DNA from 2 places in the Mitsuaria sp. CC2 genome. Region 1 is predicted to be linked to the other one. Evidence: riboswitches for the same ligand, from Rfam matches in the RefSeq annotation. Region 1 holds a riboswitch; the other holds the start of a gene.
What was found. Region 1 has a riboswitch for S-adenosylhomocysteine ahead of metH (methionine synthase). Riboswitches for the same ligand answer to the same signal wherever they lie in the genome.

Region 1 (14,323 bases):
ACGCAATCGACCCGCTCCGCCGTGATGGGCTCGCCCGCCTTCAGGCCGAGCAGGCGGCGGATGCCTTCGACCGCCGCGTCGCGGTAGTGCTCCGGATTCTCGGAGAGCAGCTTGAGCGTCTTGAGCGTGCCGTCCGGCGCGCGTCCGACCAGGTCGGTGAAGGTGCCGCCGCGGTCGATCCAGAACTGCCAGCGATCGGGGGAGCGATCAGAGGAGGGGAAGGCTTGCATCGTGAGGTCCAAGGCGTTCATTCAGGCGGTCGCGGGCGCGAGTTCGCGTCCCCGGGTTTCGGGCAGGGCCAGCGCCGCGACGATCACCAGACCGTAGCAGAGCGCCGCCATCCATCCCAGGGTCTGTCCCAGCGGATACTGGGTGCTGAAGCTGCCGATCAGCGCGGGACAAGCGGCGCCGAGCGCCCGTCCGATGTTGTAGCAAAAGCCCTGGCCCGACCCGCGCACGTCGCTGGGGAACAGTTCCGCCAGGAAGGCGCCCATGCCGGAGAAGATGCCCGACAGGAAGAAGCCGAGCGGGAAGCCGAGGACCAGCATGAGGCCGTCGGTGATCGGCATCTGCGTGTAGGCCAGCACCAGGATGCCGCCCATCAGGGCGAACAGCATGAAGCAGCGGCGCCGGCCGATCGCGTCGCAGAGCCACGCGCTGGTCAGGTAGCCGGCGAAGGAGCCGGCGATCAGCACGAGCAGGTAGCCGCTGGTCCCGAGCACCGACAGATGGCGCTCGGTCTTGAGGAAGGTCGGCAGCCAGGTGGTCACCGAGTAGTACGCGCCCTGCATGCCGGTGGCCAGCAGGCTGGCGAGCACGGTGTTGCGCAGCAGCGCCGGCGAGAAGATCCGCAGGAAGCTGGCGCGCTCGCCGCGGGCCTTGGCGCGCGCCTGTTCGGCGAGGTAGACCGGCGGCTCGTCGAGGTTGCGGCGGATGTAGAGGATGAGCACCGCCGGCAGGATGCCGATCCAGAACAGCACCTTCCACGCGGTCTCCGGCGGCAGCACCGAGTACAGCCCCCAGAACGCCACCGCGGACGCCGCCCAGCCGATGGCCCAGCTGCTCTGCACCAGCCCGGCCGCCTTGCCGCGGTGCTTCGCCTTGATCGTCTCGGCGATCAGCACCGAGCCCACCGCCCACTCGCCGCCCATGCCGAAGCCCTGCATCGCGCGGGTGAAGAAGAGCTGCTCGAACGAGGTCGTGAAGCCGCTGAGGAAGGTGAACAGCGCGAACCACAGCACCGTCCACTGCAGCACGCGGACACGGCCGAAGCGGTCCGCGAGCACGCCCGCCGCCCAGCCGCCGATGGCCGACGTCAGCAGCGCGCCGGTCGCAATGGCGCCGGCCTGGCCCTTGCTCATGCCCCAGGCCGCGATCAGCGTGGGGATGAGGAAGGTGTAGATCATGTAGTCGAAACCGTCGACGCCATAGCCGGCGAAGGTTGCGACAAGGGTGCGCCGCTCGGGCGGCGTGGTGTCTCTGAGCCACATGGTGTCGTTCCTTTGTTTCAGGCGTCGATCAGGCCGCGACCAGGTCGCGGTTCAGCAGGTCGGTCACCAGCATGTGACCCGGCGCGTGAGTGATGCAGAAGGGCGGACGCGCCGTCGCGATCGCCGACTGGGGGGTGACGCCGCAAGCCCAGAAGACCGGGAGCTCGCCGTCGCGGATGTCGACGGCGTCGCCGTAGTCGGGACGCGCGATATCGCCGATGCCGATGCGTGACGGATCGCCCAGATGCAGCGGCGCGCCATGCACTTGCGGAAGCTTCGAGGTGATCTGCACGGCGCGGATCGCGTCGGCCGCCGTCAGCGGCCGCATCGACACGACGGTCGGCCCGCGGAAGACGCCGGCCGGCGTGGTCGGGATGCTGGTGCGGTACATCGCGACGTTGCGTCCCTGCTCGACGTGGCGCAGCGGGATGCCTTCGGCCAGCAGCGCGTGCTCGAACGAGAACGAGCAGCCGATGACGAAGGCCACCAGATCGTCGCGCCACCAGCGCAGCACGTCGGTGGGCTCGTCGACGAGTTCGCCGTCCCGCCACACGCGGTAGCGCGGCACGTCGGTGCGCAGGTCCAGGTCGGCGCCGAGCGCCGCCAGCATCGGGTCGCCGGGTTCGGTCACGCCGAGCAGCGGACAGGCTTGCGGGTTCAGCGCGCAGTAGCGCCGGAAGTCCGCGGCGAGCCCCGCCGGCAGGATCGCGAGATTGGCCTGCACGAACTCGCTCGCGAGTCCGCTGGTGTGGCCGGTGAAGCCGCCGCCTCGCGAGGCGATGCGGACGTCGAGCGCGCTGGACGACGCGTCGAGATCGGGGAGATCAGTCGGTGGGCTCATGGCGGGATCGCGGGGAAACGCGGCGTGGCTTCCCTGGGCTGTCTGACGATGGGGCGGATTGTGGAAGTCGCCCGCCCTCGCGATCCAACGGAAATTTTCCGAGTCGCCTCATCGATTTTTTCGATGACGACAGCAGCGCTTCTGCTTATCGCCGGGACGATGCCGACGCCATGCGGGCTTTCCCGGAAGACCGGCCGGACGCCCTCCCCGCGGCCTGCCGCGCGACGTGATCCAGCGCGGAGTCGAGCACCGACTCCGTCAGCTGCGAACTGGGATCCTCGCGATAGCTCGCGTGGATCGGCAACGCCGCCAGGTCGGTGTCACTGCGCAGCACCCGCAGCGAGGTCCGCTTCGCGAGCTGCTCCGCCACCGCGACCGGCAACGTCGCGATGCCGAAGCCGCCTTCCACCAGCTGCACCATGGCCGAGATCGACGAGATCGCATGCACGCGCGGCAGCGGGAGGCCGGACTCCTGGAACATCTGCAACAGCGCCTGATGCGGCTGCGAGCCGCGCTGGAAGGTCAGCAGGTCGTGGCCCGCCAGGTCCGACAGTCCGTAGCGGCGTTGGGTGTGCAGGTCCGACCGGCCGACGAATCCCATGGTCATCGACGCCATCGCCCGGGTGCGCACGCCGCCGGCATCCGCCGCGGGAATCGCCGCGAAGACCAGGTCCTGCGCGCCGCGGCGCACCTGGTCGACCAGCACGGGCGAGGTTTCCACCGTCAGCTCGAGCTCGAAGTCCGGATTCGCCGCGCGCATCTCCTGCAGCCAACCGGTGAGCCAGCTGTGCACCACCGATTCGATCGCGCCGATGCGCAGCACCGTCGGCCGACCCGCGCCGCCGGTGCCGCCCATCTCTTCCTTCACCTGCCGCTGCACGTCGAGCAGCCGCTGCGCGAGTGTCTGGAAGCGCTGGCCAGCGACGGTCAGGCGGAACTGCTTGTCGCGCCGGTCCAGCAGCACGACGCCAAGCTCCTCCTCCAAGGTCGCGATCCGGCTCGACAGCGCGGACTGCGTGATGTGCAGCTTCTCCGCCGCGCGCGTGATGCTGCGCAGCGAGGCGGCCCAGTGGAAGGCTTCGACAAAGCGGAGGTTCATGGCGGCGGATTATGGGGAGCTGCCGACGAAAAAAAGCCGCCCCGAAGGGCGGCCTGAGCATTGCAGGAGATTGAAGTTTTACTTGTGATACGCGGTTTCGCCGTGCGACGTGATGTCCAGGCCTTCGCGTTCTTCCTCTTCGGAGACGCGCAGACCGATCACCAGGTCGACCACCTTGAAGGCGATCACCGAGACCACGCCCGACCACACGATGGTCAGCAGGACGGCCTTGAGCTGCGTGAAGACTTGCGTGCCGATCGAGTAGGCGTCCGGCGCGATGGTCGCGGCGGTGACCCAGTCGCCGACGGCCGAGGGGCCACCCAGGCTCGGGCTGTTGAACACGCCGGTCAGCAGCGCGCCGACGATGCCGCCCACGCCGTGCACGCCGAAGACGTCCAGCGAGTCGTCCGCGCCCAGCAGCTTCTTCAGTCCCGACACGCCCCACAGGCAGGCGAAGCCGGCGACCAGGCCGATCACCAGACCGCCGCCGATGCCGACGTTGCCGGCGGCCGGGGTGATGGCGACCAGGCCGGCCACGGCACCCGAGGCGGCACCCAGCATCGAGGCCTTGCCCTTGAGCAGCGCTTCACCGACGCACCAGGCCAGCACCGCGGCAGCGGTGGCGAACAGCGTGTTGATGAAGGCCAGCGCGGCGAAGCCGTTGGCTTCCAGCGCGGAGCCGGCATTGAAGCCGAACCAGCCCACCCACAGCAGCGAGGCACCGACCATGGTCAGCGTCAGGCTGTGCGGCGTGAAAGCTTCCTTGCCGTAGCCGATGCGCTTGCCGACCATGAAGGCACCGACGATGCCCGCGACGGCGGCGTTGATGTGCACCACGGTGCCGCCGGCGAAGTCCAGCGCGCCCCACTGCCAGATCAGGCCGGCCTTGCTGTTCATCTCATCGACCACGGCGGCCGAGGTGTAGGCGTCCGGACCCATCCAGAACCAGACCATGTGGGCCATCGGCGTGTAGCTGAAGGTGAACCACAGGACCATGAAGAGCAGGACCGCGCTGAACTTGATGCGTTCGGCGAAGGCGCCGACGATCAGGCAGCAGGTGATGCCGGCGAAGGTCGCCTGGAAGGCGGCGAAGACGATCTCGGGGATGTAGACGCCCTTGCTGAAGGTCGCGCCCGGCGCGAAGGTGCCGGCGACGTTGTCCCAGATGCCCTTCATGAACAGCCGGTCGAAGCCGCCGATGAATTTGTTGCCCTCGGTGAACGCCAGGCTGTAGCCGTACAGGGCCCACAGCACGACGATCAGCGAGAAGGTGACCATCACCTGCATCAGCACCGACAGCATGTTCTTGCTGCGGACCAGGCCGCCGTAGAACAGGGCAAGACCCGGCACCACCATCATGATCACCAGCATGGTGGAGACCATCATCCAGGTGGTGTCGCCCTTGTTGATGACGGGCGGCGCGGCCGCGGCGGCCGACGCGGCATCAGCGGGGGCCGAGGCGGCAGGGGCTGCGGCATCGGCGACCGGCGCCGACGGCGCGGGGGCCTGGGCGGTGGTCTCGCTGGCGATGGCGGCTGGCGCGGACGCTGCGTCCTGCGCCATGGCCGCGGGGGCCAGGCTGGTGAAAGCTGCCGCGGCCAGGGCCAGGCAGGCGAGGAGTTTCTTCATGTTGCGGACTCTTTTCGTTGGGTCTTGGGGAACGTCGTGCTCAGAGGGCGTCCTGGCCGGTTTCGCCGGTGCGGATGCGGATCACCTGGTCGAGCGGGGAGACGAAGATCTTGCCGTCCCCGATCTTGCCGGTGCGGGCGGCGTTCTCGATCGCCTCGATGACCTGCTCGACCACGGTGTCGGAGACCGCGGCCTCGATCTTCACCTTGGGCAGAAAGTCGACGACGTACTCCGCGCCGCGGTACAGCTCGGTGTGGCCCTTCTGGCGGCCGAAGCCCTTGACCTCGGTGACGGTCAGCCCCTGGACGCCGATGGCGCTCAGCGCCTCGCGCACTTCATCCAGCTTGAAAGGCTTGATGACGGCAGTGATCAGTTTCATGCGTAGCTCCTCAGAAGACCTTCTTGACGGACACGACCACACCGTTCTTGCCCAGGTCCTTGCCCTTGCCGCCGATGTAGTTGTCGGTGTTGGTGGCGACGAAGCCGGCGCCGAAGGTGAAGCCGGACCAGTCCTTGTTCACCGTGAGCGAGTAGTCCGTGTAGCTGAAGTCGCCGTTGTTCTTGACCTTCTGGTGGCCGATGTGCGGCGTCAGCGAGAAACCGCCGCCGACGTCGAAGGTCGCGGCAGCCTCGAGGTAGCTGCTGTTCTTGGAATCGGCGAAACCGAACAGGTTGCTGATGCTGTGCGAGTACTTGACGGTGGCCGGGCCAAAAGTGACGGCGCCGTACAGCTCGTTGGTGTTGGCGCTGACGGGCAGGTCGTTGCCCGGGTAGTTGTAGCGCAGGAAACCGACGTCGACGGTGACGCCGCCGCCGACCTCGGTCTTGTAGCCGGCGTAGGTGTCGATCTCGACATCGGCGTCGCCGCCGCCGTCCTTGATCCACTTGATCGTGGAGGCCCAGGCCCCGACGTAGAAGCCGCTCGAATGGGCGTAATCGACACCGCCCTGCAGGGCGGGCTTGAGACGGGTCTGCGAGATGCCGCGGTAGCGGTAGTCGGAGGTGACGCTGACGTTGAAGGACAGCGGGTTGGCCTCCTGCGCCAGCGCCGGGAGGGCGATGGCGGCGATGGCGGCGACGGCGGCGGCGCGGACGACGGCGGTGGGCTTCATGCGCGGGGACTCCTGATTGTTTGGGGCGACTCTGGGCGACTGCTTTCCGGACGAGGCTTTGCAGCTTTTGTGCCAAGCGGTCCCGGGCGACGCCGTTCCCCCATGAAGGGGCCCCATTCCGGCTCACATCGCCACGAACGGTTGCCGATCACGCCCCGTCCCGCGTCGAGGCGCACCAAATGCATGCACAAGCGGGGGAGTGGTTAACCCTGGAAACGCCCCAACAGGGTGCTAGGCGTGAAATCGTTCGCTGCGGACACTGCGGAGCTCGTGAACCGGATGGGTGCGCAAGAGATGCAGATGCAAGGAACTCAGGGGAAGGCCGCTGCCGGTGAGCCCCTGGTCGCGGACGATTCACCCGGCGCGGCGATTGACGGCACCCGTTGGCCGCACGGGGCGGAATTGCTGAAGGCAACCAAGGATGCCATTGCCACCGTGACGAAGGACCTTCCTCCCCGTTGAACACACGGTGATCAACATGGCGATGTCCCTCTCCATCATCCATAGCCGAGCGCTGGACGGCCTCTCGGCTGCGGCGGTCGAGGTGGAAGTCCACCTGGCCAACGGCCTGCCCAGCTTCACGCTGGTGGGGCTCGCGGACCTGGAGGTGAAGGAATCCCGCGAGCGCGTGCGCGCCGCGCTGCAGAGCAGTGGTCTGGAGTTCCCGGCGAACAAGCGGATCACTGTCAATCTGTCGCCAGCCGACCTGCCGAAGGAAGGGGCGCGCTTCGACCTTCCGATTGCGCTGGGGTTGCTCGCCGCGAGCGGCCAGATCGACGCGGACATGCTCGCCAACATCGAATGCGCCGGCGAACTCGGCCTGTCCGGCGAACTGCGACCGATCAAGGGCGCCTTGGCGATGGCGCTCGCGTTGCGTGCTGCGAAGCTGGATCGGGCACTGGTCCTGCCACGCGGCTGCGCCGACGAGGCGGCGCTGGTGCAAGGCCTGGTGGTCCGGGAGGCGGCGCATCTGCTCGACCTGGTGAATGCGTTGCAGCCGAACAGCGAATCGCCCCTGCCGCGCGTGCAGCGCGATCCGCCGCCGCGCGGCGAAACGCCGCTCGACCTGCGCGACATCAAGGGCCAGTCAGGACCGAAGCGGGCCTTGGAGATCGCTGCGGCGGGCGGTTTGAGCATCCTTCTGGTCGGACCGCCGGGGACGGGCAAGTCGATGCTCGCGCAGCGGCTACCGACGCTGTTGCCGCCCTTGTCGGAATCGGAAGCGCTGGAATCCGCCGCACTGCTCAGCGCCAACGGGCAGTTCCGCCCATCCATGTGGGCGCAGCGCGCTTTCCGGGCCCCGCATCACAGCGCCTCGTCCGCCGCGATGATCGGTGGAGGATCGCCGCCTCGGCCCGGCGAGATCACGCTCGCGCAACACGGGGTGCTGTTCCTCGACGAGTTGCCAGAGTTCCAGCGGATGTCGCTGGAAGCGTTGCGCGAGCCGCTCGAAACCGGTCGCGTGCACATCTCGCGCTCGGCCCATCAAGCAGAGTTCCCCGCACGCTTCCAGCTGGTTGCCGCCATGAACCCCTGCCCCTGCGGACATCTCGGCAATCCGACCAAGGCGTGCCGATGTTCGCCGGACCAGGTCACGCGATATCAGAACCGGTTGTCGGGACCGCTGCTCGATCGCATCGATCTGACGGTGGAGGTGCCGGTGCTGCCTCCGACCATCCTGTCGGCGGCCGCAGACGGCGAGACGAGCGCCGCAGTCGCCGCCCGCGTCGCCGCGGCGCGTGATCGCGCCGTCAGGCGCCAAGGATGCTCGAACGCGATGCTGGCTGCCGGACAACTCGACGGTCATCTGGGCATGTCGCCGGAGGGCGAGGCCATGCTCCATCGCGCGGCCGCCCGGCTGGCCTGGTCAGCGCGCAGCTTCCACCGCGTGCTGCGCATCGCGCGTACCGTCGCCGACCTGGCCGGCAGCGACGTCATCACGGCCTTGCATGTCTCCGAAGCGATCCAGTGGCGCCGGGCGCTGCCGGGGCGCAACGACTGACCCTCGCGTCCGCAGGAGGGAGTCCGTCCAGAAACGACAACGCCGGCATCGCCGGCGTTGTCGATGAGCGCACGCGAAACCGCGCCGCGCTTATTGGCGGATCAGCTGACCTTCGCTGGCGCGCACGACGTCGCCGCTCTGCACGCCCGGGTCGTGGCTGAAGGTCATCGTGCGGTTGCTCTGGTCGGCGTTGCGCATCTTGACCACCCACACGGTCGTGCTGCGCTGGCGCTTCTCGATCTCGTTGCCGGCATAGCCGCCCGCGACCGCGCCGCCCACCGTGGCGATCTTCTTGCCCGTGCCGCCGCCGACCGCGCTGCCCAGCAGGCCGCCGACCACCGCGCCGCCGACGACGCCGATGCCGGTGCCCTGGCCTTGGCGGGCCTCGGTATGGACCGACAGCACCGTGGCGCAGGCCGAGCAGATGCGGGATTCCGACTGCGCGGAGCCGGACGATCCGTTGTTGTCGGCGGAGCCGGTCGAGCCGACATCGCGCGGCGCCTGCTGCGCCACGCGGCGCGGCTCATTGGTCGAGCGCTGGACGGCATCGTCGCCGGAACGACGGGCCGCGCGGGACTCGTCCGCGGCGTTGGCGCCGTTGCGGTCGACCACGTTGCCCTGCTGCTCGGTCGCCGCGATCGGCGAGTCGGGCATGGACGGCGCCGCTTGACGCCCCGCAAAGAAGGCCGCCACGACCAGCACGGTCGCTCCCACGGCCCCGGCCGCGATCTTCTGATTGGTATTCATCGCCATCATTCACCTCTTATGGTTTTCCCCTAGGAACGGGGGATGAGCGAAGAATGCCACGCTGTTACAAGTCGCGGGGCCCGAAAACTGTCCCGTTTGTAAAGGGGTGAAACGCGGCCTGTAGGACAAGGCCGCGTGATTCGGTTTTCGTTGCGCGGACGCCTCAGCCGAGCAAGGGCGCCAGTGCCCGCTGCGCGGCCTCGTGATCGAGCGCCATGCGCGCCGCCCAGTCCGCCACCTGGTCGTCCCCGATGCGGCCGACGTTGAAGTACGCCGCTTCCGGATGCGCCAGGTAGAAGCCGCTCACGCTGGCCGCCGGCGTCATCGCCATGCCTTCGGTGAGTGCCATGCCGATGTCCTCGGCCTGCAGCACGCGGAACATGTCCCGCTTGACCAGATGGTCCGGACAGGCCGGATACCCCGGCGCCGGACGGATGCCGCGGTACGACTCGGCGATGAGTTCCTCGTTGCTGAGCGTCTCGTCCGCCGCGTAGCCCCACAGGTCCAGCCGCACGCGCTGGTGCAACCGCTCGGCGAAGGCTTCGGCCAGGCGGTCCGCCAGCGCCTTGAGCATGATCGCGGAGTAGTCGTCCAGGTCGTCGATGAACTGCTGTTCCTTCTTGTCCACGCCGAGGCCGGCGGTCACCGCGAACAGCCCGATGTAGTCCGGCACCGTGCCCTTGGCCGCGACGAAATCCGCCAGCGCCCGGTTGGGTCGGCGCACGCCGTCCACGACCGGCCGCTCGGACTGCATGCGCAGGCCGCGCCAGGTCATCAGCACCTCGGTGCGCGATTCGTCGCTGTAGATCTCGATGTCGTCGTCGTTCACCTGCGCGGCAGGGTACAGGCCCATCACGCCGCTGGCGGTCAGCCACCGGCCCTCGATCAGGCGCTGCAGCATGCGCTTGCCGTCGCTGAACACGCGCTGCGCCTCGGTGCCGACCACCTCGTCCTTGAGGATGGCCGGGAACGGCCCCGCGAGGTCCCAGGTCTGGAAGAACGGGCCCCAGTCGATGCACTGCGCGAGCTCGGCCAGGTCGTAGTTGCGGAACTGGCGCCGGCCGATGAAGCGCGGCACCGCTGGCGTGTAGGTGGTGAAGTCGGCGCGGTGCTTGTTGGCGCGGGCCTGCGCCAGCGTCACCAGCGGCGTCTGCTTCTTGTTGGCGTGCAGCTCGCGCACCTTCTCGTAGTCGGACTTGAGCTCGTCGATGAAGCGCGTGGCGCGCTCGTCGGACAGCAGCTCCGAGCACACGCCCACCGAGCGCGACGCGTCCGGCACGTAGACCACCGGGCCTTCATAGTGCGGCGAGATCTTGACGGCCGTGTGCACGCGGCTGGTGGTCGCGCCGCCGATCAGCAGCGGGATCTTCTTCATGCGGAAGTAGTCGTCGCGCTGCATCTCCGCGGCAACGTACTGCATCTCTTCCAGGCTGGGCGTGATCAGGCCCGACAGCCCGATGATGTCCGCACCCTCGACCTTGGCCTTCGCGAGGATGTCCTGGCACGGGACCATCACGCCCATGTTGACGACCTCGAAGTTGTTGCACTGCAAGACCACCGTGACGATGTTCTTGCCGATGTCGTGAACGTCGCCTTTCACCGTCGCGATGACGATCTTGCCCTTGGAGCGCACGTCCGCACCGGCGGCGGCCATCTGGCGCTTCTCTTCCTCGATGTAGGGCACCAGGTGCGCGACGGCGGACTTCATCACGCGCGCGCTCTTGACCACCTGCGGCAGGAACATCTTGCCGGCGCCGAACAGGTCGCCGACCACGTTCATGCCGGCCATCAGCGGGCCTTCGATCACGTGCAGCGGGCGGCCGCCGCCGGCGCGGATGCCCTGCCAGGCTTCCTCGGTGTCTTCGACGATGAAGTCGGTGATGCCGTGGATCAGCGCATGCGACAGCCGCGCGCCGACGTCGCCGGCGCGCCAGGCCAGCTTGGCGCTGTCGTCCTTGGCCGCGCCCTTCACCGACTCGGCCACCTCCAGCAGCCGTTCGGTCGAATCCTCGCGGCGGTTCAGCACCACGTCCTCGACGCGCTCGCGCAGGTCGGCGGGGATCTCGTCGTAGACGCCGACCATGCCGGCGTTGACGATGCCCATGTCCATGCCGGCCTGGATCGCGTGGTACAGGAACACCGTGTGGATGGCCTCGCGCACCGGCTCGTTGCCGCGGAAGCTGAATGACACGTTGGACACGCCGCCGCTGACCTTGGCGCCGGGCAGGTGCTGCTTGATCCAGCGCGTGGCCTCGATGAAGTCGACGGCGTAGTTGTTGTGCTCCTCGATGCCGGTGGCGATCGCGAAGATGTTGGGGTCGAAGATGATGTCCTCGGGCGGGAAGCCGATCTCGTCGACCAGCATCCGGTAGGCGCGGGTGCAGATCTCGATCTTGCGCTGGTAGGTGTCGGCCTGGCCGGTCTCGTCGAAGGCCATCACCACCGTGGCCGCGCCGTAGCGGCGGATCAGCTTGGCCTGGCGTCGGAACTCCGCCTCGCCTTCCTTCAGCGAGATCGAGTTGACGATGCCCTTGCCCTGGATGCACTTCAGGCCGGCCTCGATCACCTCCCACTTGGACGAGTCGATCATGATCGGCACGCGGGCGATCTCGGGCTCCGAGGCGATCAGGTTGAGGAAACGCACCATCGCGGCCTTGCTGTCGAGCATGGCCTCGTCCATGTTGATGTCGATGACCTGCGCGCCGTTCTCGACCTGCTGGCGGGCGACGCTCAGCGCGGCCTCGAACTCCCCGTTCAGGATCAACCGCGCGAAGGCCTTGGAGCCGGTGACGTTGGTGCGCTCGCCGATGTTCACGAACAGCGTGCCGGCGCCGATGTTCACCGGCTCCAGGCCGGAGAGCTTCATCGGCGGCACGGCGACGGGCGTCGCGGCGGGGGCTGCGGAGATGTCGGAGGCGGAATTCGGGGCGGACATGGCGGCGGCGCTTTTCGAAGCTGGACGTGAGCTGGAACGAAAGACGGGGCCGCGCAACTCACCGCAACCCCGCGGAACGCGGGTCGGTGAGCGCCGTTGTGAGGCGGTGTCCGGGAGTCCGACACCGCCGTTCCGAGCCTGGCGGGCACCCGGGTGACGGGACCTGTCGCAACGCTCCTCGGAAACCACCGCCACCGCAGGGACGCGGGTGCGGCCTTGCTGGGAGCGGGAACAGCGTGCATTCTACCGATCCGGCCCTGGTTTGTTCGTGCCGTAATGCCTTGCACTGCCCGCCGCGCCCCTATCCTCGCCGGCGCGGCGACGCAGAGCGCCGCACAACGACACAACAACGACAAGACGACGACACGTCGAAGGGAAGGCACCGTGGATCTGGTCCAACTTCCACCCAACAGCCTGCGCGTGGGACAGGTGTTGACGTTCTCGCTGCGGGACGCGGCGGGGCATCTGCTGTTCGCCTCCGGGCATCCGCTGCCCGACACGCCGCAGGTCCGCGACCTGCTGGCCCGCGGCCCGTTCGTGCAGGCGCACGAGACGCGCGAGTACCAGCGCGCCCTGGCCCACAAGCTCGACACGATGATGCTGCAGGGCGCGTCGATGTCGGCGCTGGCCAGCGCGACCGCCGAGTACAAGCCCACCCGGCCCATGCCCGTGCCGCAGCAGACGGTGCCGGCGCACACCGCCATCTGGGCCGACCTGCAATGGCATGCGCAGCAGGTGTTGCGCGATCCGCGCCGGCCGGACTTCCTGATGCGCCTGACCGAGCTCCTCGACAAGGTGGTGACCCGGCTCACGCAGCAGCCGGACGCCTCCCTGGCGATGCTGGTGCACGACGCCGGCCAGGAGCCGCTGCAGTACAGCGCGCGGCATGCGCTGCTGTCGCTGGCGCTGGTCGAGATGACCACCCGCCAGCTCGGCTGGGGCGAGGGCCGCCGACGCACGCTCGGACTGGCGGCGCTGACGATGAACCTGGACAGCGGCGCGCAGCAGGATCAGCACGCGCTGCGGCCGGAAGCGATCGGGGACATGCAGCGCGAACAGCTCGCCGGCCACGGTGATCGCGCGGCGGAGACGCTGCTGTCGATCGGCGTCGACGACGACGATTGGCTGACCGCCGTGCGCCTTCACCACGACGCCGGGCCCGGGCCGCTGGCCGGCCGTTCCGACGGCGAGCTGATGGCGCGCCTGCTGCGGCGCGCCGACGTCTACGGCGCGCGGCTGAGTCCGCGGCGCAGCCGCCGGCCGCTGTCAGCGGCGCAGGCGGCGCGAGCGGTCTACCTCGACGAGCTCCAGCAACCCGACGAAGCCGGTGCTGCGCTGATCAAGGCGATCGGGCTCTACCCGCCGGGCTCGCTGGTGCGCCTGGCCAACGGCGAGGAAGGCATGGTCCTCAGGCGCGGCCACAGCGCCAACGCGCCGACGGTGGCTTCACTGCTCGGCCGCAGCGGTACGCCGCTGACCACGCCGGTGCTGCGCGACACGCGCCTGCAGGCCCAGGCCATCATCGCCAGCCTCGCGCCGCATGAGATCCGGCTGCGCATCAACATGGACGCGATGTTGAAGCTGTATTGAGGCTCAGGCCTCTTCGGCTTGCGCGACCAGCCCGCTGAACAGCCTGCTGCCCCAGCGGCGCGGCTGGTAGGCGGAGACCTTCTGCGCGATCGCGCGGATGTGGTCCGGCGTCGTGCCGCAGCAGCCGCCCGCGATGTTCAGGAAGCCCGCGGCGGCGAACTCGCCGACCAGGCGGCCGGTGACGTCCGGCGTCTCGTCGAAGCCGGTGTCGCTCATCGGGTTGGGCAGGCCGGCGTTGGGATAGCAGGAGATCGGGGTGTCGCCGGCCGCCTTCGAGAGTTCCTCGATGTAGGGCCGCATCAGCGCCGCGCCCAACGCGCAGTTCAGGCCGATCGCGATCGGCTGCGCATGCCGCACCGAGTGCCAGAACGCCGTCACCGTCTGCCCCGACAGGATGCGCCCGGACGCGTCGGTCACCGTGCCGGAGATGATCACCGGCAGGCGTTCGCCGGTGTCGTCCATCAGTTCGTCGACGGCGAAGATCGCCGCCTTGGCGTTCAGCGTGTCGAAGATGGTCTCGATCAGGAACAGGTCGACGCCGCCTTCGAGCATCGCCTTGGCCTGCTCGTAGTACGCCTTGCGCAGGGTGTCGAAGTCGACATTGCGCGCGCCGGGGTCGTTGACGTCCGGACTGATCGACGCCGTGCGCGGCGTCGGGCCGAGCGCGCCCGCCGCGAAGCGCGGCTTGTCCGGCGTGCTGAACGCGTCGCAGGCCTCGCGGGCCAGCCGCGCGGCGGCGACGTTCATCTCGTAGGCGTAGTCCTGCAGGCCGTAGTCCTCCTGCGCGACGGTGGTCGTGCCGAAGGTGTTGGTCTCGATGATGTCGGCGCCGGCGTCCAGGTACTGGCGGTGGATCTCGCTGATGACCTCGGGCCTGG
Region 2 (14,323 bases), on a different contig from region 1:
ACGGTTGCTTATTGCGATTGCCTGTCAAGGCGCACACCTCAAAATAACGATGCAGAACAAACGCATTGAGGTGGGGCGATTCCTTGTCTCACCGATGACCAAACCCCATGCCGACGGCGGCTTCGCCGCGGCCGTCTCGATCCAGTCGGGACGCGGCATGGCCAGCATTGATCGTGTCATGCGATTCGTGCCGACCTTCGAGACCCGCCGCGCCGCGTTGCGCTATGCGGAGACCGAAGGCACCGCCTGGGCGCGCAGCCACTGAGCCGCGCGCCGTTGATTTCCGAGGCGAGGGCCTGCGGCAGACCGCGGCTGGCGCCCTTTTCATCTTCAAGCATGGAGCAAGCCGTATGGCCAAGGAAGAACTGATCGAAATGCAGGGTGTCGTCAACGAAATCCTGCCGGACTCGCGCTTTCGCGTGACGCTGGAAAACGGCCATCAGGTCATCGCCTACACGGGCGGCAAGATGCGCAAGCATCACATCCGCATCCTGGCCGGCGACGCCGTCTCGCTGGAAATGTCGCCGTACGACCTGACCAAGGGCCGGATCACCTTCCGTCACCTGCAGCGTTCGAACCACTCGGGCCCGCCGCCGGTCCGTCGCTGACGCCCCCTGCCGCGGGAAGCCTCCGGCTCCCGCGGGGAAATCGCCAGCCATGATTTGACGCCATGGTCGACGCCATGATCGACGTTCAGCCCGAGGACCCCATGCCCGTGCCGCCGCCGCAGCCGGACATCGATGCGTGCTGCGGCAACGGCTGCGATCCGTGCATCTTCGACCTGCACGATCTGGCAATGGACGCGTACCGGCAGGCCCTGCGTGCCTGGAAGGCGCGCCATCCCGAGGCGTCCTGACGATTTTCCGTGCCCCACCCCCAAAAAGGGGCCGCCTCGCGCGGCCCTTTCCTTTTGTGGACCGCCCCTCCCGCTCTCGGGCGGCGATTTCCTTTCGTGACGTTTCTGGGGACATCCCGCGGTTCAGGATCCGCTTCCCAAGGCCGACATCAAGGACAGGCGCCGCGCTTGCCGCAGCGGCGCAGCGCTACCGCCCTCCGGAGGTCTCGATGTTCATGACCGGCCAGTCCCGTTTCCATGTCGCGCATTCCGACGCGCAGGCCAATCTGCGCTTCGCGCTGGCGCGATTGAGCACCGACTGGCGCGGCCTCGACCCGTTCGGGCTCGAGATCCTGCTGCGCCATCTGATGATGGCCGAGCACCGCTGCATGCCGCATCCGAGCGTGCTGCGCGAGCGTCCGACCAACCGCTGGCTCTTGCCGCGGCTGCGGCGCCGGCGGATCGAAGTGGCGGAACGCCTCGTGGCCGTCGGGGGCCGGGTCAGCCATGCGGCGCTGGCGCGCGTGCTGCCGCGCGGACATGACTGGCCGGGCATCTCCGCGCTGGTCGGCCGCCATGCCTGGGATCCGGTCGAGGGCCGGCAGCCGCGCCCTCACCGACCCGTCGTCGACGAGCCGGCCGTCCCGCGTGCGAGCAGCAGTGCGCGGGCCACTTCCGCGAAGCCCTCGCCGCGCTCGGTCGCGGTGACGTAGGTCGGCGGGTGATCCAGCATCGGCAGGAAACGCGCGATGTTGGCCACCCCCACCGACAGCGGCATGCGTTCGAACATCAGTTGATCGTTCGTCGAATCGCCGACATACACCCACTCGGCGGGATCGAAGTCCAGGCCCGTCAGCCGCTTCACCGCCCAGGTCGCGGCGGTCCACTTGCTGTGGTCGCCGATCCAGCCGTTGACGTGGATCGAACTGACCGTCGCCACCAGGCCGTGGGCGCGCATCCGGTCGCAGACGGCGGCGATCGCGTCGTAGTCCAGCGCCGTGAACTCGCTGTGGTCGACGGCGATGTCGGTCAGCCGGCCTCCGCTGTCGCGGGCGAGCACGGCGCCGGGCACCGTCGCGACGATCTCCCGCGCGCAGGCCTGCAGCCGCGCGAGGTTCCGCGCGCGCATCGCGTCGTCCTGTGCGAATTCGGTCGACAGCCGTTTCCCGTCCCGGTGCAGGAGCACGCCGCCGTTCTCCGCGACGATCCCCCGGACGGGCCACGCCATCGCAAAGGCCTCGCTCCAGCCGGCGGGACGCCCGGTGATCGCAATGACCGGCACGTCCGCCGCCTGCAGCTCCCGCAACGCCTCCAGCGCCGCCGGGGCGATCGCGCCCTCCTCCGTCAGGGTGTCGTCGATGTCCGTCAGCACCCCGCGCAGGGGGCGCCAGGCCGTGACGGGACAGCCGCTGAGAGGGGGAATCGTTCGCATGGGGGGCGATTGTGGGCCCGAACATGACTACAATCCGGCCCTGTTCCGAGGAGCGTTGCGACCTCCCATCCCATGGAGGCCAGGCTCGGAACCGCCGCGCGGCGACACGCCCGCGGCAATGGCAACCGCGCTCACCCGTCGACCCTTCGCAGGCCGGGTGAGGACCGAGCGGCAAATGCCCCAGCAATTGCCCTCCGCACTTCTCCCCATGCCCTGATCGCTGGCGTCGACGGCCCTTCCTCGCAGGAGTCCGCATGAACGCCCAACTGAAGCCGCTGGCCCAAGACCAGTACCTGATCAAAGACCTGTCGCTGGCCGACTGGGGCCGCAAGGAAATCAAGATCGCCGAGAGCGAGATGCCCGCGCTGATGGCCATCCGCGAGGAATACGCCGCCGCGCAGCCGCTCAAGGGCGCGCGCATCACCGGCTCGCTGCACATGACGATCCAGACCGCCGTGCTGGTCGAGACGCTGCAGGCGCTGGGCGCGGAAGTCCGCTGGGCGTCGTGCAACATCTTCTCGACGCAGGACCACGCCGCCGCCGCGCTGGTTGCCGCAGGCACCCCCGTCTTCGCCTACAAGGGCGAGACGCTGGAAGACTACTGGGACTACACGCACCGCATCTTCGACTTCGGCGCCAAGGGGACCGCGGGCGAAGGCCCCAACATGATCCTGGACGACGGCGGCGACGCGACGCTGCTGATGCACCTGGGCCAGAAGGCCGAGAAGGACCTGTCGGTCCTGGCCAATCCGGGCAGCGAGGAAGAGCGCATCCTGTTCGCCGCGATCAAGAAGAAGGTCGCCGAGGACGCCACCTGGTACACCCGCAAGAGCGCCGAGATCATCGGCGTCACGGAAGAGACGACCACGGGCGTGCATCGCCTGAAGGAAATGTCGGCCAAGGGCACGCTGCTGTTCCGCGCGATCAACGTCAACGACTCGGTCACCAAGAGCAAGTTCGACAACCTGTACGGCTGCCGCGAGTCGCTGGTGGACGGCATCAAGCGCGCCACCGACGTGATGATCGCCGGCAAGATCGCCGTGATCGCCGGTTATGGCGACGTGGGCAAGGGCTCCGCGCAGGCGATGCGCGCGCTGTCGGCGCAGGTGTGGGTCACCGAGATCGATCCGATCTGCGCGCTGCAGGCCGCGATGGAAGGCTTCCGCGTCGTGACGATGGAATATGCCGCCGACAAGGCCGACATCTTCGTCACCACGACCGGCAACAAGGGCGTGATCCGCCATGAGCACATGGCCGCGATGAAGCACAACGCCATCGTCTGCAACATCGGCCACTTCGACAACGAGATCGACATCGCGTCGATCGAGAAGTACGAGTGGGAAGAGATCAAGCCGCAGGTGGACCACGTGATCTTCCCCGACGGCAAACGCATCATCCTGCTGGCCAAGGGCCGCCTGGTGAACCTGGGCTGCGGCACGGGCCACCCGAGCTACGTGATGTCGTCGAGCTTCGCCAACCAGACGATCGCCCAGATCGAGCTCTTCGCCCACAAGGACGCCTACGCCGTCGGCCAGGTCTACGTGCTGCCCAAGCACCTGGACGAGCACGTCGCCCGGCTGCAGCTGAAGACGCTGAACGCGCAGCTCAGCGAGCTGACGGACGAGCAGGCCGCCTACATCGGCGTGTCGAAGTCGGGCCCGTACAAGCCCGACACCTACCGTTATTGATTGACCGACCCGAGACCCGACCATGCGTGCTGACCAGCTGCTTCTCTCCCTTGGCCTGGCGCCCACGCGCTCGGCCGCCCAGCGGCTGATCAACGCGCGTGCGGTCGAGTGGGAAGGCCCCAAGGGCTGGACCGTCGTGCGCAAGTGCGGCGAGGACCTGCCCGACACCACCCCCCTGCGCGTGACGGACGACGCCGAGCTGCGTTACGTCTCGCGCGGCGGGCTCAAGCTCGAAGGCGCGTTGGCCAAGGTCGGCGTGTCGGTGGCGGGCCTCACGGCGCTGGACATGGGCCAGAGCGCGGGCGGCTTCACCGACGTGCTGCTCAAGGCGGGCGCGGCGCACGTGACCGGCATCGATGTCGGCCACAGCCAGCTGCACGAGACCTTGAAGGCGGACCCGCGCGTGACCGCCCATGAAGGCATGCACGTGAAGGACTACGTCCCGACCGAGCCCTTCGATCTGGTCGTGGGCGACCTGAGCTTCATCTCGATGATCGGCACGCTCAAGCACGTGGTCGGCTGGCTCAAGCCGCAAGGCCAGGCCCTGCTGCTGATCAAGCCGCAGTACGAGCTGGGCCCGAAGGCCTTGAACAAGAACGGCATCGTCAAGGACAAGGCGCAATACGTCGTGCTCAAGGAGCAGGCCGTGGCGGCCGCTGAGAAGCGCGACCTCGTCGTCAAGGGCTGGTTCGAAAGCCCCGTCACCGGCGGCGACGGCAACACCGAATTTTTCATCTGGGTTCAGAAACCATGACGACGCCTGTCAGCATCGAATTCTTCCCGCCCAACACGCCCGTCGGCACCGAGAAGCTGAAGACCGTCGTGCAGGAGCTGCGCGCGGTGGATCCGCAGTACTTCAGCGTCACCTACGGCGCGGGCGGATCGACGCGCGAGAAGACGCTGTCGACCGTCGCGGACATCGCCTCGTCCGGTTTCGAGGCGGCGCCTCACCTGTCCTGCGTGGGCTCGACGCGCGAGAACATCGCGGAGATCCTCGCGACCTACCGCGCGCAGAACATCCGGCGCGTTGTCGCGCTGCGCGGCGACCTGCCCAGCGGGACGGCGACGGCGGGCGAGTTCCGTTACGCGGCCGAGCTGGTGCGCTTCATCCGCGAGACGCAAGGCGCGGACTGGGACATCGAGGTGGCCGCCTATCCCGAGTACCACCCGCAGCAGCGCTACGCGGCGCGCGACCTGCAGTTCTTCGCGGACAAGGTGCGCGCCGGCGCCAGCGGCGCGATCACGCAGTTCTTCTACAACCCCGATGCCTACTTCCATTTCGTCGACGCGACGCGGGCGATCGGCGTGGACGTCCCGATCGTGCCGGGCATCATGCCGATCAACAACTTCGCACGCATCGCGCAGTTCGCGCAGCGCGACGGCATCGAGATCCCGCGCTGGGTCGCGCTGAAGATGGAAGGCTACATGGACGACGCCGCCTCGGTGCGCGCCTTCGGCCTGGACGTCGTCACGCGGCTGTGCGAACGCCTGATCGCCGGCGGCGTGCCGGGGCTGCATTTCTATTCGCTCAACCAGAGCGCGCTCACGCTGGCGTTGTGTGAACGCCTCGGTCTCGCCACGAAAGCTTGATAAGGCGCAAGCGCTTCGCGCCGGCGCGGGGAACCGCACCGGTTCGCCGCCGTTCCTTGTGAACGGTCAAGGTTCTCACGGAGCGGTCCGCGTTCAATCCCGGTCATCCCATTGACCAGGAGTGACCGCATGTCCCGCATCCTTTCCGTCTCCGGCGCCCGCCCCGCCTTCTTCCGTCCGTCGATCGCCGTCGGCGTCGCGCTCGCCGCGCTCGCCACCGCGATGGCACCGTCGGCTCATGCGCAGAGCAGCCCGTGGGTCTTCCGCGCCCGCGCGGTGAACATCGACCCTGCAGAGAAGGACCACACCGGCCTGGGTCTGTCCCTGAGCCGCAAGACCATCCCCGAAGTCGATTTCAGCTATTTCATGGCGCCGAACTGGGCCGCCGAACTGGTCCTGACGGTGCCGCAGCGTCACAAGCTCTACAGCAACGGCCAGCGCATCGGCTCGGTGAAGCACCTGCCGCCGACGCTGACGCTGCAGTACCACTTCAACCCGGAAGGCGGCTTCCGCCCTTACCTGGGCGCGGGCCTGAACTACACGCGCTTTTCCGGCGTCCACTTCGAGCCTGCCGTGCAGGCCGCGCTCGAGCCGACGATCACGAAGAACAGCGTCGGCCTGGCGGCGCAGGCGGGCTTCGACGTGATGCTCGACAAGCAGTGGTCGATCAACGTCGACGTGAAGAAGATCCAGATGGACACCGAGGTTCGCTCCAAGGGAACGAACGTCGGCAAGTTCAAGATCGATCCGCTGCTGGTGGGCGTGGGCGTCGGTTACCGGTTCTGATCAGCCTGGCTCAGATCAAGGCCGCGAACGCATCCCGGGTGAGGTTCTCCGGCGCGCCTGTCTCGCGGCAGGCGACGTCGTCCTCGATGCGGACGCCGCCGAAGGCGCTCAGGTGCCTGACCAGCGGCCAGTCCACGTTTGCCGCGGCGGGCGTGGCGCGCAGCTTGTCCAGCAGCATCGGGATGAAGTACAGCCCCGGCTCGATCGTCACGACCATGCCGGGCTGCAGCACGCGCGTCAGACGCAGGTACGGGTGACCGTCCGGCTTGGCGATCGTGCCGCCGTCTTCGCCGGCCATGAAGCCGCCGATGTCGTGGACCTGCAGTCCCAGCAGGTGGCCGATGCCGTGCGGCAGGAAGGTCGAGGTCACGCCTTGCGCGAGCATCGCCTCCTCGTCCATCTTCACGATGCCCAGCTGGCGCAGCACCCCGGCAGTCTCGCGGTGCGAGGCCAGGTGGATGTCGCGGTAGTCGACGCCGGCGCGCACGCGGTCGACCAGCCGCAGCTGCGCCGCTTCCATGGCATCGATCAGCGCCTGGAAGGTCGCGTCGCCGTTGCCGGTCGTGCGGGTGATGTCCGATGCGTAGCCGCCGCTGTGCGCGCCCGCATCCACCAGCAGCGACAGCGATTGCGCCGGGGCCAGCTGGTCCTGGTATTGGTAATGCAGCACCGCCGCGTGCTCGTTGAGCGCGACGATGTTGCCGTAGGGCAGGTCGCGCTCGGCGAAGCCGCAGGCGTCGAGGTAGGCGTTGTGGATCGCCGCCTCGGACAGGCCCTCGCGGAAGGCGCGCTGCGACGCGAGGTGCGCCTTCGCGCCCAGCGCCGACGCCTCGCGCAGACGCAGCAGTTCGTAGCCGGTCTTCGCGGCCCGCGCGTAGTGCAAGGGGTTCAACACCTCGGGCGGGTTGTTCGGGACGATGTCGCCCAGCGCCGCGTCCGCCTCGCCGACGATCGCCAGCGTGCCGGGCACTTGCAGATAGGGCAGCGCCTCTTCCGCCTTGCGGACGATGATCAGCTCGAAGTGGTCGACCCAGAAGCCGCTCGGCGCCTCGGGCGGCACGTGCCAGTAGTCCTCGGGCTGCACGTAGACGAGGCGCGGCTTGTGCCCGGGGCGGATCACCAGCCAGCTGTCCGGATGACGGAGCAGCGGCACCCACAGCTTGAAATGCGGATTCGGCTGGAAGACATAGGGGCGATCGTCGAGGAAGGCGAACTTCTCGATGCCCGACGCGATCAGCAGCGCATCGAATCCGCCGCGCTGCAACGCGTGGTCGGTGCGGCGCTGCTGTTCCGCGAGGTGGTCGGCGTAGAGAGCATTCAGGGCGTTCAGGGCGTGGGGATCGGCGGAGCTCATGGGCGCGGATTCTCCCAGACGACCCCCATCTCGGTCAGCATCGCATCGAGCCGCACGTCGTTCGGCTGGGCGGTCAGCGTCGGCTGGAAGCCGTGGCTGAAACCGACGCCGACGACCACCGGCCTGGGCTGGATCTGCGCGATCGTGCGCAGCATGAAGCCGCCGCCGTAGCCCATGCGGATGCCGCCCGGGCCGTAGCCGAGACAAGGCAGGATCAGCAGCTCCGGATCGAAGGCCTCGGTGTCCTTGGGCTTGGTGATGCCGGTGGCGTCCTCTTCCATCGGGCAGCCCGGATACCAGACGTGGAAGCGCAGCCGCCCTTCCTCGCGATCGACGACCGGCAGGCCGATGCGGCGGTCGCCGTCGACCTCGCTCCAGCGGTACAACGCCGGCAGCGGATCGAATTCGCCCTTGATGGGCCAGTAGGCCGCGATGCGCTTTTCCTTGCGCCCGACCAGCCAGACGCGCAGCACGCTCTGCACCACGTCGGCGAGCTCCAGGCGGCCCGGCAGGTCCAGGCGCTCGCGGATCAGGCGCTCGCGCAGCGCCTGGCGGTCTTCGGAGATCGGCAGCTTGTCGTTCGGATCCATCCAGCCCATTCGCCTTCCCTCACGGACCCGGCGGGCCCTGGTGCGGACCATTGTGGCCGCCTCGCGGACACGACGCCAGTTTCCTGGCGCTGAACTAGAGTCGCCCTCATGGCACGAGGCACCACCACCACCGGCACCGTCCGCCGCGTCACCGGCGCGGGCGCGGACTTCGCGAATCACTGCATGGAGTTGCTGGCCCCGCTCGGGCCGGTGCTGGCCCGGCGGATGTTCGGAGGCTTCGGGCTGTACGTGGACGGCCTTTTCCTGGCCATCATCAGCCGCGACGAGCTCTACCTGAAGGCGGACGCCGTCAGCCAGTCCCGCTACGGGGACGCCGGCTGCGAGCCGTTCCGGTACTCGAAGAGCGGCAAGGACGGGCGACAGGAAGTCGCCAGCCTGAATTACTTCCGGCCGCCGGAGGAGGCGCTGGAATCCCCTGCGCTGATGCTGCCCTGGGGGCGGCTGGCGATGGCGTCGGCCTTGCGCTCCGCCAACGCGAAGCCGAAGGCCAGGACGCCGAAGAAGAGCGCCGGCACCAGCGCCGAGCCGAGCACCGTCACGAAGGAGAAACCGGCCAAGGCGCTGAAGGGCGTCACGACGGCGTCTCCGGCGGTCAGGCGTTCGCCAGGCGGTGGCCGAACAGCTGCCCGAAAGAAGGCAGGCGGCTGACGACGCGGCGCGCCAGCGGATTGGCGCAGGCCTGCGGCGGCACCATCAGCTGGAAGCGGGCGGTCGGCCAGGCTTCGACGACGAGTTCCGTGCCGCTGCCGACTTCCAGCGTTTCGCCGGCCGACAGCCAGAAGTCCTGCGCGGGCAGGTTCAGGTCGCCGCGCTGCGTCACCCAGACGCGACCGTCGAGCACATGCAGTTCACGACGGCCCGGGCCGATCGGCAGGCTCATGGCCTCGCCCGCGGACAAGGTCCATGCGGCGTCGTCGCGGCTGACCTGGATTGATGACTTTTGCATGACATTCATGATCGACTCCCCGCCCCTCGCACAGCGCGCCTGACGGCGGCCTTCCTCGTGGGCATGGTGAGATATTAGGGTTGACCCGCAGGATGGTCCAATGAGTCTTGCGACGTCGATTGATACCATTCACGCATGAATCCGCTCAAGAATCCCGCCCGTCACCGTCCGCTCGCCGTCGGTCCGCTGCGGGCCTTCGAGGCGGTCGCCCGGCGGCTGAGCTTCAGCGCCGCGGCTGAGGAACTCTTCCTGACGCAGTCCGCCGTCAGCCGCCAGATCCGGTCGCTGGAGGAGGAACTGGGCGCGACGCTGTTCAAGCGCGGCACCCGGCATGTGGAGCTGGCACCGGACGGGAAGCTCCTGCTCGCGGTCGTGGAGCCGATGCTGGAGCGGCTGGACAGCACCGTGCGTCAGATCCGCACGACGCGCGGCCGGCGCGTCGTCAACGTGACGACCTTCGCCTCCTTTGCATCGCTGTGGCTGATCCCCCGGCTGGAGGCCTTCCAGCGGGAGCATCCCGACATGGACATCCGCGTGTCGGCGCTGGATCAGCTCGTCGAGATCGACGACAGCGAGTTCGACGTGGCGCTGCGCTATGCCGCGCCGAACCGGGTGGCGTCGTCGGCGCGACGCATGTTCGGCGAGATGCTGACGCCGGTGGTGAACCCGTGGGTGGCCAAGCAGGCCCAGGAGGGCCAGGGCCCGCCGTTGAGCCAGGCGGCCGACCTGCGCCAGTACACGCTGGCAGAGGAAGACGACCAGCGTCCGAGCGGCTTGTTCCTGAGCTGGCGGCGCTGGCTGGCGCTGCACGGCGCGCCGGACCTGCAGCCGCGTCGATGGATGTACCTCAACTTCACCTACCAGCAGATCCAGGCGGCGGTGTCCGGACAGGCGGTGGCGCTGGCGCGGCTGCCGATGATCTACGAGGCGCTGGAGCGCGGCGAACTCGTGGAGCCCTTCGGCGAAGCCGGCCGCACCGATTGCCCGACGGTGTACTGGCTCATGATGTCGGAGCATGGCCGGCAGCGGCCTGAGGTCGTCGAGTTCGCGCAATGGATCGGCGAGCAGGCCAAGCTCACGCGCCGAGCGATCGGCGAGCCGGATCCGCCGGTGGATGAGAACTCGGGCTGAGCAACAGGGCTGCCGCACTGCCACCGCGGCTCGTCTTGGCCCCCCTCCCGCAGTGCGGGAGAGGGGCTGATGCCGGCCGGACTGGCGGTCAGGGGGCGATGAGTTCGCGCTCCGTCAGCACCACGGTCAGTGCCTGGTCGTGCGGCTGCACTTCGAAGGCCGCTTCGCAGCAGCGCCATCCCAGGCCGATCGTCGTGACCCCGGGATGCGCCTCGATCCAGCGGTCGAAATACCCGCCGCCGTAGCCCAGCCGGAAGCCCTCCCGCGTGTAGCCCAGGCAGGGCACCAGCAGCACGTCCGGCACCAGCACCGGCCCGCTCGAGCTCGGGATCCCGCATTCGTCCTTCACCGTCGGTTCCTGCCCGTCCCAGCGGCGGAAATCCATCGAGGCGGGTCCCCGATCGCCGGCTTTACGCGCGAAGGGCAGCGCCAATTGCATTTCCCCCCCGAGCTTGTGGGTCGAGGCCCAGGCCGCTGCGTTAAATTCACCCTCCAGGGGCCAATAGAGGCCGAGGGTCAGCGGCTCCAGCTGACGCAGCAACGGCAGCAGCTGCTCGCCCAGCTGGTCAGACGCGAGACGCGCCTCGGCGCCGGCCCACCATTCACGGCGGCGCGCCAGCAAGGCGCGGCGCAATTCGCTTCGCTCATGGGGCCAGGTCTTGCCGGTCATACCGGCGGCTTCTGGAGCCGTGGGGGAGTCACTCATCGCAGGTCGGCATGAAGTTCGCTCGGATCACTGTAACCGCCCTCGCCTCCGCCACCGTGACCGTCTCGGCCACCGTCGGCACCCTGGGGGGCCTGGGCGCCCTCGGCCTGGCCATGGGCATGGCCGCCGTCACGGCGACGCCCGCCCTCGCGCAATCGACCACGGCCTTCAACGTCGTGCCCAACGCCCTGCCGCCGCTGCCGGACCTGGTCACCGACGCCCGCGAGGCCTGGCGCGTCCGGGACCGCTCCCGCCTGGCCGCGATGCGCCAGGCCGCCTTCGACCAGCAGCATCCGCTCGCGCCCTGGTTCGACTACTGGGAGCTGAATGCCCGGCTGTCGGAAGCCCAGCAGCCCGAACTCAACGCGTTCTACGCCCGCTGGCCGGGCGCCTACGTCGAGGACCGGCTGCGCAACGACTGGCTGCTGGAGCTGGGGCATCGCCGCGACTGGGCCAACTTCCGCCGCGACCACGCCGCCTACAAGATGCAGGACGACCGCGAGGTCGCCTGCTACGCGCTGCTGGCCGATCCGCCGGGGCGCGACCTCCGGGACGCGGCCCGCGCCGCCTGGTTCGCGCAACGCGACGCGGACGAGGGCTGCAACATGCTGGCGACCACGCTGCACGAGAACGGCCAGTTCAAGGACTCGGACGTCTGGCGCAAGCTGCGCCTGGTGGTCGAGACCAACAAGCCGCGCGCGGTGAAGCAGGCTGGAGCATTGCTGACCAAGCCCGACCAGGACGCGCTGGCCGAGCTGATGGACAAGCCGGACCGCTACCTGAAGCGCAAGGCCGCGGCCTCGCCGCGCGCCAAGGCCGAACTGACGATGCTGGCGCTGATGCGTCTGCTGGCGACGGATTACGACAAGGCCGACGACGACGTGCGCCGTTGGGCGGCCAAGCTGCCCAACGACCTGTCCGCCTGGCTCTGGGCCCAGTACGGCAGACAGGCCGCGCTGCGGCTCAAGGACGAGGCCAACGAGCATTTCGATCGCGCGGTGAAGCTGCAGGCCAAACTCGGCCCGGTCGAATGGAGCGACGAGACGATCGCCTGGATGGCGCGCGCCGCGCTGCGCGGCGATGCGGGCGCGAGCCGGCCTGATCAGCTGATGTCGGCGATCGCGCTGATGAAGCCGTCGGACCAGAAGGACGTCACCTGGCAGTACTGGCGGGCGAAGGCGCAGCAGCAGCTGGCGGCCAACGGCCCCGCCGGCGACGCCCAGCGCCGCGAATCGCAGGAGACGCTGCGCGCGATCGCCTCGCCGCTGAACTTCTACGGCAAGCTCGCCGCCGACGAATTGAAGCTGCGCCTGCCGTTGCCGCCGACGCCCGCGGACCTCACCGCGCCGGAGCGCGCGCAGGCGCTGGCGAATCCCGGCATCCAGCGCGCGCTGATGCTGTTGGCCGTCGGCCTGCGCAGCGAGGGCCAGCGGGAATGGAACTTCAGCCTGCGCGGCCTGTCGGATCGCGAGCTGCTGTCGGTGGCGCAGGCCGCCTGCGAGCGCGAACTCTGGGAGCGCTGCATCCAGACCAGCGAGCGGACCAGGACCGAGATCGACCTCGCCCAGCGCTTCCCGATGCCCTTCCGGGCGGACGTGTTCAAGCAGTCGACGGCGATGGGCCTGGATCCGGCCTACGTCTACGGGCTGATCCGGCAGGAGTCGCGCTTCATGATGGATGCGCGTTCGCACGTGGGCGCCGGCGGCCTGATGCAGGTGATGCCGGCGACGGCGAAGTGGACCGCCAGGAAGTTGGGTGTCGACTTCAAGCCCGACATGCTGCACGACCGCGACACCAACCTGCGCCTGGGCACCGGCTACCTGAAGCTGGTGATGGACAGCTTCGAGGGCTCGCAGGCGATGGCCGCGGCGGCGTACAACGCGGGCCCGAACCGGCCGCGCCGCTGGCGCGACGGTCCGCAGCTCGACGCCGCGATCTGGACCGAGAACATCCCCATCTGGGAGACCCGCGATTACGTGCGCAAGGTGCTGTCCAACGCGACGATCTACGCGCAGCTGATGGGCCGCGAGACCGGCATCGTGCTGCGCGACCGGCTCGGCCGGGTCATCGGTCCGGCGGCTGCCTCGGCGCCGGACATCCCGGCGAACGGCACGAACTGACCCCCGGGAGGCGCCTGAGCGCGCCCCTCCACACAGAGAGATCTCCACATGCAGCTGATCATCGGCAACAAGAACTACTCGTCCTGGTCGATGCGCCCGTGGGTGCTGATGAAGGCGCTCGGCATCGATTTCCAGGAGCGCAAGCTGCGCTTCGACTTCACGCCCGATTCGGCCTTCTACCGCGAGATCGGTGCGGTGACGCCGGCCGGCAAGGTGCCGGTGCTGGTCGACGACGGGCTGGCGGTCTGGGACTCGCTGGCGATCGTCGAGTACCTCGCCGACCGTTTCCCCGACAAGGCCGTCTGGCCCAGGGACGCGCGTCAGCGTGCGCGGGCACGTTGTCTCTGCGCGGAGATGCACAGCGGCTTCGGCCAGTTGCGCAGCCATTGCATGATGAACATCGATGCGGAGCTGGCGACCGTCGGGGCGCGGCTGCTGCAGGCCGAGGCCGGCCTGCGCAAGGACCTCGCCCGCATCGTGGAACTGTGGACCGACGCGCTGACGCAGAGCGGCGGCCCGTTCCTGTTCGGAGAGTTCGGTGCGGCCGATGCCTTCTTCGCGCCGGTCGTGATGCGGGTGACGCGCTACGGGCTGCCGTTGCCGGCGTCGCTGAAGGCCTACACGGACGCAGTGCAGGCGGCGCCTGGGGTGCGCGACTGGATCGCGGATGCGATGGCGGAGAAGGACTTCCTCGACTTCGAGGAGCCCTATCGGGACATCAGCGGTCCGGTGCCGGTGTTGAAGTCCTGAAATGAAAAACCGCCTTCCGTTGCCTGTGCGGGCAGGCGGCGGAAAGCGGCGAGGTGGGCCGGCGCGAAATCAGTTATCGCGGCGGCGACGCACCATGAATCCTGCGGCGAGAAGACCGCCGAGCATCATGGCTTGGTTCGTGGGCTCAGAGACGAACGACGGCACGACGGTGTCCGCGCCCTCTTGTTCGTTGACATCGGCCAGCTGCGCGGGGGCGGGCTGGCTCTGCCGGGTGAAACTGGTGTCAGCGGCGACGTGCACGGCGTTCGTGTCCGGCGCTTGCTGCTCCTGCGCTTGGGCGGCGAGACCAATTCCGCCCAGCAGGAGGAGAAGAACAGACTTCATCAAAATACTCCCTACTGCTATGCCGGCCT

Region 2: linked by a shared signal. The riboswitch ahead of ahcY (adenosylhomocysteinase) and the one ahead of metH (methionine synthase) in region 1 are both predicted to bind S-adenosylhomocysteine.

What each region holds. Positions count from the first base shown of each region.
Region 1 covers NZ_JARVXN010000018.1:69,400-83,722, forward strand. The annotation lists gene PV762_RS12955 (hydantoinase B/oxoprolinase family protein) at 1-251, opposite strand, end outside; gene PV762_RS12960 (MFS transporter) at 252-1,490, opposite strand; gene PV762_RS12965 (putative hydro-lyase) at 1,519-2,331, opposite strand; gene PV762_RS12970 (LysR family transcriptional regulator) at 2,477-3,430, opposite strand; gene amt (ammonium transporter) at 3,509-5,059, opposite strand; gene glnK (P-II family nitrogen regulator) at 5,100-5,438, opposite strand; gene PV762_RS12985 (TorF family putative porin) at 5,449-6,171, opposite strand; gene PV762_RS12990 (hypothetical protein) at 6,409-6,633, shown strand; gene PV762_RS12995 (YifB family Mg chelatase-like AAA ATPase) at 6,656-8,173, shown strand; gene PV762_RS13000 (glycine zipper 2TM domain-containing protein) at 8,264-8,920, opposite strand; gene metH (methionine synthase) at 9,084-11,786, opposite strand; S-adenosyl-L-homocysteine riboswitch at 11,937-12,041, opposite strand; gene PV762_RS13010 (phosphohydrolase) at 12,240-13,445, shown strand; gene PV762_RS13015 (homocysteine S-methyltransferase family protein) at 13,449-14,323, opposite strand, start outside.
Region 2 covers NZ_JARVXN010000034.1:55,732-70,054, reverse strand. The annotation lists gene PV762_RS23305 (hypothetical protein) at 50-265, shown strand; gene infA (translation initiation factor IF-1) at 351-608, shown strand; gene PV762_RS23295 (oxidoreductase-like domain-containing protein) at 671-856, shown strand; gene PV762_RS23290 (hypothetical protein) at 1,066-1,548, shown strand; gene PV762_RS23285 (HAD family hydrolase) at 1,449-2,267, opposite strand; S-adenosyl-L-homocysteine riboswitch at 2,309-2,407, shown strand; gene ahcY (adenosylhomocysteinase) at 2,522-3,955, shown strand; gene PV762_RS23275 (TlyA family RNA methyltransferase) at 3,978-4,709, shown strand; gene metF (methylenetetrahydrofolate reductase [NAD(P)H]) at 4,706-5,545, shown strand; gene PV762_RS23265 (OmpW/AlkL family protein) at 5,675-6,331, shown strand; gene pepQ (Xaa-Pro dipeptidase) at 6,342-7,685, opposite strand; gene PV762_RS23255 (5-formyltetrahydrofolate cyclo-ligase) at 7,682-8,275, opposite strand; gene PV762_RS23250 (TfoX/Sxy family protein) at 8,384-8,944, shown strand; gene PV762_RS23245 (DUF2917 domain-containing protein) at 8,889-9,251, opposite strand; gene PV762_RS23240 (LysR family transcriptional regulator) at 9,378-10,373, shown strand; gene PV762_RS23235 (5-formyltetrahydrofolate cyclo-ligase) at 10,462-11,043, opposite strand; gene PV762_RS23230 (transglycosylase SLT domain-containing protein) at 11,091-13,199, shown strand; gene PV762_RS23225 (glutathione S-transferase family protein) at 13,248-13,949, shown strand; gene PV762_RS23220 (hypothetical protein) at 14,019-14,294, opposite strand.